2 regions of the Alkaliphilus sp. B6464 genome follow, and region 1 is predicted to be linked to the other one. Evidence: a T-box and tRNA genes for the amino acid it is inferred to sense, from the RefSeq annotation. Region 1 holds a T-box; the other holds one or more tRNA genes.
The links. The T-box of region 1 lies ahead of asnS (asparagine--tRNA ligase). A T-box ahead of a tRNA ligase gene usually reads a tRNA of that ligase, here a tRNA-Asn.
Positions count from the first base shown of each region.

Region 1 (6,369 bases):
CATAAACGGAGAAACTGGAACTAGAATTCATATGTAGTTTTAAAATATAACAATTAAAAAGTATATTGTTTAAAAGGTAGATTTTCAATAGATGAAAATCTACCTTTTTATGTGATTAATTATTGTTAATAACTGGATGTTGTGACATAAAACGTGATAATATAGAGGTTTATGAAACAGTCGGATTACTTTTTTATTGATTATTATTATAGATTATACTAAAATAAAAACAAGTATGATATTACTCAAGAAAGTTTATATGGCTAATAAAATGTGTCGTTAAAGATTACTTGTACCAAATTAGGATTTGGAGGTTAATTAAATGACAGTTGAAGAATTATTTGAAATAGAAAGTTTTAAAAAGTTTAAAGTAATAAATAATAATGCTGATTTAACTAGAAGGATTATAACTGTTGAATCCACTGAAACACCAGATGTAGTAAATTATCTTACACCCAATTCGTTACTTATAACTACTGCTATGTCCTACCAAAATAACCAAGAAGGTTTAATAGATTTAATATACACATTAAATAATCTTCCTTGCGCGGGGCTTGCTATTAAGCTTGGAAGATTTATTGACAAATTAGATGAAAGGGTAATCCAGGTTTCTGATGAATTGGGATTTCCACTATTACAAATTCCATTAGAAATGACATTAGGAGAAGTTTATCATAATCTACTATCCCACCTTTGGAACAATCAAAATGAAGAATTGTTATCAGCTCTAAATACTCAAAAAAAGTTTTCAAATCTTGTAATTCAAGGTACTCCCATAAAAACTATGCTCAACAACCTTGGTCATGCCTTAAAAAAGCCTGTTGCATTAATGAACCCCTTTGGCCAAATTATCAGCTATAATTCTACTTGTACAAAGGAGAAGGTAGCATTAGCAGAAAAAACCTTCCATAAATATGAATTATATAATCGAAAGAGCGGCGAGTTCGCATCGATCAAGGATAATCAAGTGGAAAAAACTTCAATATTTACCATTAAAAATGTGGGGCAAAATTATTATTATCTTTTTGTTTTTGATAGCAAAAATAAGGTTGCTGCCTTATCTGAAATGGTAATTGAACAGGTACTTCTAATCTTCAGAGTGTCAATGTATAAGAATCTGTATATGTTGGGTAATGCTCTTAAAAACAAAGAAGAATTTCTGAATATTTTGTTAAACAGATATAAAGATGAGTCTTGGACATCTCATCAGCTGATGGTAATTGGTGAGAAGTATGGGTTGTTAGATTCTGAGGATTATACTGTTATCTTGGGGACATTAGAAACATTTGAAGGCCAAAAATTCAACTATACCAATTTTTCCAGTAAGGAGGAACAATATGTAGCAATATATGATTGGATGGATAGAGAAATAAATAGAATTTTTAATGGTAGGATAATTATGTTTCCTGAAGCTTCAAATTTTAGATTTCTAATTCTATTGCAAGGGAATTGTCCAGATATGCTTGATATATTGTCAGATTTTCATGATATGGTACAGAAGATATTCAAGATTAATATCATCTTTTCATATGGAAATAGTATGGTAGATATCAATTCTATTAAGTTTTCCTATAAAGAAGCAATAGAAGGCTATAGATACGGTGAATGTAAAGGAAACATTTCATATATCAAATACTATAGACCCAAGAACGCTTCTGAATTATTAAAATCCGTATCAAATGAGCAAGTTCAAGGTTTCTGCTTACACATATTAAAGGAATTGGCATATAGCACAGATGAAATGATGTTAGAATTGCGTAGGACATTGCAAGTATATCTAGAATGCAGATGCAGTATAACTGCTACAGCAAGAAGGATGTTTTTGCATAGAAATACCATAAAGTATAGGATAAAAAAATGTGAAGATATATTGGGTAATGATTTATCAGATTTTGATTACTGCTTCCAATTACAATTGGGGCTAATGCTATTGGAAAATCAATAACAGACTTAAAAAGATATTAATTCTATGCTGGGTTTTCACTTATGCATAATATGTAATCTGCAAAGAAGTAAGGTGGTATTCTTGCCACCTTGACTAGAAGTATTAGTTATATTTAAGTTAAAAGGTTAGAGTAATTATTTTTTAAACTGCACATAAAAAGAATCTTTATGGAGTACATCAAAAGTATAATCTTCTTTTAATAGTTCTTCAATTATAATTGGCAAAGCTTCTACAGTAGTCGTTTTTGGAATACTATCGTGAAATAAAACTATGGCCGGGTCATTGTTTCTAACACCGTCTAGTACGGATTCTATAATTACATCTTTACTTTGTTTCACTACTTTAGCATCCTTTGAGTCTACATTCCAGTCGAAATATTGATAACCATTGTAAAGCATCTTTGTAGTAATGCGCTTCATAAATTTTTCATCCGAGTATTTATGAGGAATTCTTGTATTTGACCCTCCGGGAAAACGCATAATATCCATTTTTACTCCTGCTACATCATATATGTAATCTTCCAGCTTTTTAAAATCTTGTATAAAATTTTCTTCGGATGCATATATGGTTTTGTAGTTATGGGAATATGTATGGTTTCCTAAAGTGTGGCCCTCATCTACAATTCTTTTATATAGGTTTTTAGAGTGCTCATTTGATGCACCAACTACAAAAAAAGTAGCTTTAATATTATATTCCTTTAATATATCAAGTATTTTAGCTGTATTTATACTAGGGCCATCATCAAAGGTTAGATATACATTTTTCTTAGTTGATGGGGTTGTCATTAGTACATTTGGTCGAAAAAAAGTTCATTCAGCCTTTCTGTTTTCTCCATTAGCTCTTTGTTTTGTTTTTCTAGGTTTTCGGCGGTTATTCTCATATAATGGACATCTTCACTATATTTTAAATGATTATCTATTAATTCCTTATAGCTTGAAAGCACTTCTTTATTTATATTTATTAACTCTTGGTTTTGGCTAGTTAGACTACCAAAGTACCAGTTTTGAAATGAAAGTATTACAAATATAAATAACACTAATAGTATATAGTTTTTATCCTTTAAAATAAAATTTTCTCTTAGCACATCTATTCCCCCAGATATATGATTAGTTGTATACACCTAATAAGAAGTTTATTCATAACAATGCTGAACTATGACAAGCTATTATAATTTAGATATACTATGATTAGTTTATAGATAGTAGCATATATAATCGAATTTTAGGATATAATATATTTTAAATCCTTTGACATTTTACTTCTTTATGATTATAATATTTGTAACACAAAATATAATATAAAAAAACTATGAAGAGAAGAGTAAGTATAGGAAACAATTTTAGCGAGTCGGTGGTGGTGGAAGACCGATATTAAGCCCTATATGGAAGAACATCTCTGAGTTTCTAACCGAAAGCTTATTGCAAGTAGACTTAGACGGAACCACACCGTTATTTGGTGGACAGTATAATTGTTGTACTGATATGGAGCCGGTCATGTATATGACAATTAGGGTGGTACCGCGAAGATATAGCCTTCGTCCCTTTATTACTAGAGGGATGAGGGTTTTTTTTATGACCTAACCCAATTTGCAAGGCAAATTGCTGGTAGGTCAAACGCAATGAGCACCAAATTTATGCGACTACAGGGAGCAAATAAATTTGAGATGCGAAACTGCGTATTATATGAGCTTAGAGGAGTATTATATCTTAAAAAATAAGTTTACAATAATAAATATAATTGAAAGAGGAGGAAGAATTATGAAATCTATACTTATTAAGGATATTTATCGCAACACAGACAAATATGCAGGTCAAACAGTAGTAATTGAAGGCTGGATTAGAACATTAAGAGCATCAAAGGCATTTGGATTTATCGAAGTAAATGACGGGAGCTTTCTAAAAAATATTCAAGTTGTATTTGAGGAAGGTTTAGAAAATTTTGCTGAAGTATCAAAGCTTTCTATTAGTACATCTATAAGAGTAGAAGGAAAACTAGAGGTAACGCCTAATGCTAAACAACCTTTTGAGATTAAGGCAACAAGTATTGTTGTAGAAGGTAATTCAGATAACGATTATCCCCTACAGAAAAAGAGACATTCCTTCGAATTTTTAAGAGAGATTGCCCACTTAAGACCTAGAAGTAATACTTTTTCAGCAGTATTTAGAATTCGTTCTTTAGCTGCTTTTGCAACTCATAAGTTTTTCCAAGAAAAAGGCTTTGTTTACACACATACTCCTGTTATTACAGCTAGCGATGCGGAAGGTGCAGGAGAGATGTTTAGACTTACAACATTAGATGCTAAAAACCCTCCAGTGGATGAACAGGGTAATGTTGACTTTACAAAGGATTTCTTTGGAAAAGAAGCGCATTTAACAGTTAGTGGCCAGCTACAAGGAGAAGCTTATGCATTAGCATTTAGAAACATATATACATTTGGACCAACATTTAGAGCAGAAAACTCTAATACGACTAGACATGCTTCAGAATTTTGGATGATAGAACCAGAAATGGCCTTTGCAGATTTAGATGATAACATGGAAATGGCAGAGGAAATGCTAAAATATATTATTAACTACGTATTGGAAAATGCACCAGAAGAAATGGAATTTTTCAATAGCTTTGTTGATAAGGGGTTATTAGATAGACTAAATAATGTAGCAACTTCAGACTTCGGTAGAATTACTTATACAGAGGCTATTGAGCTTTTAAAGAAATCTGGAGAAGCCTTTGAATATCCTATAGAGTGGGGTAGTGATCTACAAACAGAGCATGAAAGATATTTGACAGAAAAAGTATTTAAAAAGCCTTTATTTGTAACAGATTATCCAAAGGATATTAAAGCTTTTTATATGAAGCTAAATGAAGATGGCAAAACAGTTGCAGCAATGGATTTATTAGTACCAGGTGTTGGAGAGATTATTGGTGGAAGCCAAAGAGAAGATAACTTAAAGATACTTGAAGAAAAAATGGACGCTATGGGTCTCGATAAGGAAGAATATTGGTGGTATTTAGAACTTAGGAAATATGGTAGTACAAGACATGCTGGATATGGTCTAGGTTTTGAAAGAGCTATTATGTATTTAACAGGAATGACTAACATTAGAGACGTTATTTCTTTCCCTAGAACACCTAAATCAGCTGAATTTTAATCCTTCTATTATACATCTTTAAGCAATATAATATGTTAAATCAATATACAATAAAATAAGATAATTTTAATAAGGTTACTGCTAAAATCTATTTAGTGGTGACCTTTTTTCTTTTTTATAAAGAAGATTAGTGGTGGAATAGTCTGCATATAGAATAAAACATGTCGTTGTTTAAGGTAATTTGACGAACGCTTTTAAAAGGAAGTATAGATATTAAGTTGAATATTTAACATTAAATATGGTTATCATGTATTCTTTAAAACAAAAAACTAAATTTTAATTACGATGAAAGAAATGCACTTTCTGTATTAAATCTTTTATATAAACAAGAAACTGTTAATGAAGTGTTTTCTGATTTTAAATTAAACGATAAAGTTGTATGGGAAGTGAATTTATCTTATTATGAATGTGAAAAATGCAAATTTTATGAGTTATGTACTCATCATTTAGAAATTAAATTATTAAATAAAATAATTGATGTTAAGATAAAATTTAATGAGGTGCTATAATGAACCCAAAAAAGTTAATTATAAAACATTTAAATAAAATTATTCTCATTACAATTTTAATTGTAGTATCAACAGTTTTAAATATAAGTGGTCCAATAATTTTAAAACGATTAATTTCGGAGAATGATTCAGATAGCATAGAATTATTTAATTTGTTAATATATTTTTTGATTATTACATTGTATTATTTAAGTTTGTATATTTTTTCAAAGCTACAAACTAATTTTTCAAAAAAATTTAAAGAACAAGAGACCTTAGAGCTATATAGAAGTGTTTTCAAAATGGATTATGAAACATTATTAAAAAGCCAAATGACATATTTAGTTTCAAGGATAAAATCTGTGGTAGATAGCTTTTTTTCTATTGTTGGGCAAGGACTTTCAAGAATTTTAGCATTGGGAATAACATTAGTTACAATTATTATAATAATGTCAACTTATAATAAATACCTTGCATTACTATATATAATAGTAATTCCAATTAATGTTTTGGGTTTTAAGAGAATTAATAAGAAACTCACTGCTCGAAGCTCAGAGTTACAGCATGTTTGTGCAGATAATTTCAAAAATATAATATCTTTTATGTCAAACTATGAGTATATAAAACAAGCACAAAGTGATGAGGTTTTATATCAATATTTGAGCGAGTATGTAACTCGTATAGAAAATGAAAACTCTAAGCTTCAACATTATGCAAAAACTATTGGCTTATTTTTGGAGTATCTTCTAAAATTAGTAGAAGTATGCATTTTTATGTTTATAGTGTA
Region 1 covers NZ_CP058557.1:489,360-495,728, reverse strand. Annotated here, with positions in the region: gene arcC (carbamate kinase) at 1-37, shown strand, start outside; gene HYG84_RS02245 (PucR family transcriptional regulator) at 323-1,945, shown strand; gene HYG84_RS02240 (polysaccharide deacetylase family protein) at 2,080-2,730, opposite strand; gene HYG84_RS02235 (hypothetical protein) at 2,730-3,029, opposite strand; T-box leader at 3,245-3,490, shown strand; gene asnS (asparagine--tRNA ligase) at 3,703-5,094, shown strand; gene HYG84_RS02225 (ATP-binding cassette domain-containing protein) at 5,603-6,369, shown strand, end outside.

Region 2 (6,369 bases), on a different replicon from region 1:
CTTAAAACTATTCATCTGTTGAATTAATTCATCTGATAACTGCTTTAAGTTTTCTGAACACTCTACAAAAGTGCTTGTTGTTGCTGCAATTTCTTCTGCCGATGCCGATACTTCTTGGGTACTAGCACTAATTTCTTCTGAAACTACTGAAACACTTTGGGTATTGTCAACAATTTGATTTTTCTTATTATCCATTTCAATTGTAGATTCTTTTATTTCTGTAACTTTAGAATCAAGTTCCTGAACTGAATTTAGAATCTTATCAAAAATACCTTTGGTTAAATCTACTGCAACAACTTGTTCATCAACACTTGTTTTCGATTGTTTCATAGCGTTAACAGCCTCATTCGTTTTATCATTCATATTAGAAATTAGATTACTAATATTTTGGGTGGCTTTAGATGATTGTTCTGCAAGTTTTCTGACTTCATCAGCCACAACAGAGAAGCCTCTACCTGCCTCTCCTGCTCTTGCAGCCTCTATTGCTGCATTTAAAGCGAGTAAATTTGTCTGATCTGCAATCTGATTAATTGTTTCAGTAATTGAATTAATTTCATCTGCCGAATCTTTCATTTCCAATATTATTTCATTAACCTTTTTAGTAGATTCTCCAGTTCTTTCAGTTTTATCTACAAGTATTTTAACCTGACCTAAACCCTCATATCCTAATATTTTAGCATTATTGGACAATTTGTCTACTTCAAAAGTATGTCTAGTAATCTCCTCTATTTCTCTCGCTAACTCACTTATATTATTTGAGTTCATATCAATATCTCTTGCTTGTTCATGAGTCCCAGTTGCAACTTCTTGAATTGTAGCAGCAATATCATTCATTGCAATATTTGTTTCGGCCGTTATTTGAAGTATTGAATCAGAAGTTTGTGCAACAATTTTAGATGATGCTCTAACATTTAACATTAGTTCTCTAATATTATGAATCATCTTATTAAAACTTTTACCTAAATCTCCGAATTCATCTATAGATTTAAAGTTAGTCGATACTGTTAAGTCTCCTTCTGATGCCTTATTGAAACTATCTAATAATTTTCTTATATTATTTCCAATACTTTTACTAATAAAAAAAGAAAATAACATAGTTATTAATATTACTGTCAATCCGATAAATATAGTATTTGTTAGCAATATTTTTGTATCTCTTAATAGTTCTTCTTCTGGTATTGAAGAAATAATTTTCCATCCGGTTTTTTCATTGGTTTCATAAATTCCTAACCTTTTCGCTCCCTTATAATTATAATTTACGAAACCTTTTCCTTTCATTAAAACATCTGTCCATATAGGTGATTTTTTAGGATCATCCGTTCCGACAATTTTTTCATTAGGATGTACTAATGCTATTCCATTTGAGTCTGCAACATACACGTATCCTTCTTCACCTATTTTTAGACTGGATAGATTCTTAGAAAACTCTTTTAAATCAACATCTAAACCAACGACTCCTATAATCTTACCATTATCTATCACAGCCTTAGATACAGTTACTATGATATCTCCAGAAGTAATGTCTTTATATGGGTCAATCCATACTGCCTTGCCATTGTCCTTTATGGCTAGTTGGTACCAAGTTCTTGTTGTAGGATCAAATCTACTTAAATCTACCTCTGGATATATTATAGTTGTCTTATCTATTATAGAAAAAAATACATTTTTTACATTAGGGTTAATTTTTTCTATTTCTTTAAATACCCCTATTAATGAATCTTTAGCACCAACAGTAGCACTAGATATTGTATCAATTGATTCATTGACAGTGGCACTTGATACTACATCAATTTCCTCTCTGCTTACATTGTAATGATAAGTATCTTTCAGAATTGGAAGTTCTGAAAGTATTGCTGCCTGACTCTCTACACCTACAAGATAATTACTGATACTTGTATTAATATATCCTAAAGTTTGGCTACTAGTAACTGCTAGTTTTTGCTGTAGAATATTAAAAGATTTAATATAATTTATTATTCCCACTGAACCTATTGCAAAAATAGACATACACACTAATGAAATCATGAGTCTTGAACGTACAGAATTAAATTTAAATTTTACACTAACTTTCTCTTTTTTTTTCACCTAGAATCCTCCTTAAACAACAAAAGTTTGATCTTTAGTAATTTGCTTTTAACATAACATATATTTTAAAACTTTCATTGGCTCTTTTATGTCTAAAACAGGTGTTATATTAAAAACAAATATGCAGTAATTAATGAAACAGTTAGAAGGAGGAGTATAAAGTGGAATCAAGGTCTTTCTTAGAAAATGAATTTGACATATTGCTTGGTAGATATATTAAATTTTATAAAGAAGTTGAAAAGTATCTTTTAGATGATGTACGGTTAATGAACTTAGGCACATATTTATTAAAAACTTATGGTGAAGAATACTTTTATCCAGAAGGAGATCCCCTAATTTGCCAAAACGTTTTTAATAAAATATATCACATACTTAAATCTGATAAACGATTAAAGTTAGAATTTAATAAGCAATTGCCTGTAAAGGGTGCTTTTATTGTTGAAAAAAATAATAGTATGAAGATATTATTTGCTAGAAACTTATCAATACTAGAAACCTCTCAAGTAATAGTACACGAATATATACATTACTATATTCATATTCATAATCTATTTTATAAAAATGAAGATGTTGAAGAAATTGTGGTTAATATCATAACTTATTTCATACTTCTTAAAAATGGTATTGATACACAAAATGAGATACTCTATTGTCTGGTTCAATATGCAAAAACTGATGCTAATTTGATATCAGACTATCGAGAAATTATTATCGTACTGGCAATACGTATAATTAATCAACTTGAAATATAAATTGATAATTACATAATATTGATAGTCTTTTATATGTAGGGTTTCACTGTTTCATATGTGGCATTTAATATTGAAAGGAGAATGATAGAATGGGTTCATGTACAAATTATAGTAGACTTGAAAGATATATTGAAAAACATGGTGTGAATGATAAATCGAAATATGAAGAAATATTGTTAGGTAAAAAGGTAATAGAATTATTGCAAGTACACGTTTTTCACCATATTAAGAGCGATGTTAAATTAGATGATGGCTTATGTTACGAAGTCCATTTTAGGTGGGCTATTCAAGAAGAAGATGAGTCAGGAGAGGAATTGCCTGATTTAGCCGATAGTATATCTATGATAGAATACTATGAAAAAAATATTATAGATAAGAAAATTACAGAAATTGAAATAGGATATGATAGAGATGATATGGTTTATTGTTATGCGTTTGTTGGGGAACCTACAGAAAAGCATTATTTAGAAATTCCTATAATTCAAGTAGATGATATTGATTCTGATGAAGATACATTATCAAATTAAGGATTAATAATTAGAAGGGATTTATTCCCTTCCTTTTATTTTTATGATACAATTTTAAAGGATACTTCTATTTTTTAAGTGTTCTCCTTTATAATCTCCTTCTCTAAGATTTAGAGGAGTTTTTTATAAAAAAAGACCTTGAGAAATCCAAAGTCTTTTTTATTCTTAACATATTGGCAGGAGTGAAGGGAATCGAACCCCTGACATATGGTTTTGGAGACCACTGTTCTTCCAACTGAACTACACCCCTATAATGCCAACTTTTGTACAGTTGGCTAATATATCGTATTAATAAATTTTATTTTCTATAATAATACTTTTCCCACTCATTTTTTGATCTATAAAGATAATTTTCATGATTACTCCAAGGAACATAGAAAATATAATCATATATATTCCATGAATTATAGAGTTTTCTATACGCTTTCCCATTAGTAATAACATTATTATATCTTCTAACTTTTTTGTTAGACTCTCGTTTTGAAAATTTTCTCGACCCTTGGGCACCAGTTTTCATAACTGGCGTTCTTTTAAAAGATCTACTCATGGCTACACCTCCTCTATCATGAGGCGACAGAACTTATAAGTAGTCCTCCTTTTGAATATTTAATCAGCATAATATCACATCCTGTTATTATCTATATTTTCTTTTTTAAATATAATTATGGCGGAAGGTGTGGGACTCGAACCCACAAGTCGAATTATTAGTCCGACTACGGATTAGCAGTCCGCTTCCTTACCAATTCGGACAACCTTCCACATAAAAGTCCAATACAAAACCATTGTGTTACTACTATATCATAGAATATAAATAGTTAATTCTAGGTATGATGGCTGCTTGTTACACCCTTAAATAATAGGCACTTTATCTCTCTCACTTATACATCGAGAAAGTATAAAAAATACTTTAGAAAACAGGTTTGTATTGAATTACGTAATGGGAGCAGGGATGGGACTCGAACCCACGACTTTTAGGTTATGAACCTAAACTGCCACCTCTGCATCACCCTGCTACAATAATCTACATAACCTCCCTTAATTCTCATGTCAGAACTTAGCCTATTAGCAGTTAGTTATATACATTATCTACTCAGACAATAGTTAAATCAAACAATCTCCACTCGTTATTGAAGAAGAATATCTTTCCTCAATATTCCACCTTCTTGATAGAGATATGTAATGGCAGAAGGAGTGGGATTTGAACCCACGAGGGATAGGAACGCTACCCCTATCGGTTTTCAAGACCGACACCATAAACCTCTCGGACATCCTTCCATATTATGTGGTGTGAATATAAAACCAATATAGATATGCTCTTTTCTTAGTTTTTCTATATTACACCAATTTTTGCCTTTCGCCTAACAATTAATAATTAAATAAATTGGAGCCGAAAGTGGGATTTGAACCCACAACCTTCCGATTACAAATCGGATGCACTGCCAATTGTGCTACTTCGGCAAATTAGTAAACTCTTTATTCTATAATTCTATTAATGGTTAGGGAAGTAGGATTCGAACCTACGATTACTAGAGTCAAAGTCTAGTGCCGTACCAATTTGGCTATTCCCTATCATTAGATTTAAAACATAATGGCTCTTGGGGTGGGGATCGAACCCACGACATCCTGATTAACAGTCAGGCGTTCCACCTCTGAACTACCCAAGAATAATATATTAGTATATAACTTTAAACTTATATAAAAAATCTTGATAGTATTGCTAAGATCTAAATGGCGACCTGTATGGGACTCGAACCCATGACCTTCTGATAGACAGTCAGATATTCTACCACTGAACTAACAGGTCATATTTAAATGGTAGACATGATTGGATTTGAACCAATGACCATACGTTTATCAGACGTATATTCTAACCGCTGAACTACATGTCTATATTTGTTTTAACATAACATATGTCTTAAATATTTTTAAACTAATTTTAAAAATATGTTTTGTCGCCTCCCAACCTATGATCTTAGCGACATATAATAGGAACTTGTTTTGGACTACCACAAGGGACAAGTTTCTAACCTATTATAGTTTTTTAATTAGAGTAGGTAGTCTACTATCCCTAATAAGGAAAATTTTTCAATTAGTGTGTTTTTGCAATATTTATCGTTTCTATGATTACATAGATGGGATGATCATCACAGGAGATGCTGTTCTGGATCTTTCTTTTATTACGCCATAATTTGATATTAATTCTTTATTGCAAACTTCAATTAAGTATTTTTCAGAAAACCTGCTAGTTCGTATAGCCTCTATTTTATTCTCTTTTCCTTCTTTCAGAGATACTATGTTTTTTTCTTTTATGTAAGTTGTTTTTGTTGAATTATCCTTTGTAACCTTTACTACATATACTGGATCTCCATTATAAAAGCCATATCCTAAATGAGAACCATCTCTTTCTAAAGGTAGTAACTCAAATTGTTTAACTTTATCTTTTCTATCTAACATTGCATCCTCTTTAGAATTAAATATCATCATGAAAGGTAAAGCGATAACAAGTGCAATCATTGTAATAAGTACAACATACTCTATTGTGGGTACAGATCCCTTATTTCCAACACTTATCTTCATCATCATTATCATCTCCTTTGGGTTTTAATATTTTAATCTCTATCAAATTAAACATAACACATATTTTAAATATTTCTAAAATGGTCAGAGTGGCAGGACTTGAACCTGCGATTTCATGGTCCCAAACCATGTGCCTTACCAAACTTGGCCACACTCTGATATTACATTTTTGATATTTGGGGTAAGGAGAGGGACTTGAACCCTCGACAACTAGATCCACAATCTAGCGTTCTATCCAACTGAACTATCCTTACCATATTGGTAGGGGCAAGGAGACTCGAACTCCTACGACTATTGCCACTAGATTCTAAGCCTAGCGTGTCTGCCATTCCACCATACCCCTATATATTTGGTAGGAGTGGAGAGATTTGAACTCTCAATCCCAGAGGGCATACGGGCTTAAACCGTATGTGTATGCCGATTCCACC
Region 2 covers NZ_CP058558.1:145,858-152,226, forward strand. Annotated here, with positions in the region: gene HYG84_RS18500 (methyl-accepting chemotaxis protein) at 1-2,085, opposite strand, end outside; gene HYG84_RS18505 (hypothetical protein) at 2,247-2,837, shown strand; gene HYG84_RS18510 (hypothetical protein) at 2,927-3,364, shown strand; tRNA gene HYG84_RS18515 (tRNA-Trp) at 3,539-3,614, opposite strand; gene HYG84_RS18520 (hypothetical protein) at 3,663-3,911, opposite strand; tRNA gene HYG84_RS18525 (tRNA-Ser) at 4,030-4,122, opposite strand; tRNA gene HYG84_RS18530 (tRNA-Met) at 4,303-4,377, opposite strand; tRNA gene HYG84_RS18535 (tRNA-Ser) at 4,545-4,639, opposite strand; tRNA gene HYG84_RS18540 (tRNA-Thr) at 4,747-4,822, opposite strand; tRNA gene HYG84_RS18545 (tRNA-Gln) at 4,858-4,933, opposite strand; tRNA gene HYG84_RS18550 (tRNA-Asn) at 4,954-5,028, opposite strand; tRNA gene HYG84_RS18555 (tRNA-Asp) at 5,094-5,168, opposite strand; tRNA gene HYG84_RS18560 (tRNA-Ile) at 5,178-5,253, opposite strand; gene HYG84_RS18565 (hypothetical protein) at 5,489-5,944, opposite strand; tRNA gene HYG84_RS18570 (tRNA-Pro) at 6,023-6,099, opposite strand; tRNA gene HYG84_RS18575 (tRNA-His) at 6,119-6,195, opposite strand; tRNA gene HYG84_RS18580 (tRNA-Leu) at 6,201-6,284, opposite strand; tRNA gene HYG84_RS18585 (tRNA-Leu) at 6,292-6,369, opposite strand, start outside.
Region 2: it has a tRNA-Asn gene. The T-box ahead of asnS (asparagine--tRNA ligase) is inferred to sense a tRNA for this amino acid. The anticodon was not compared.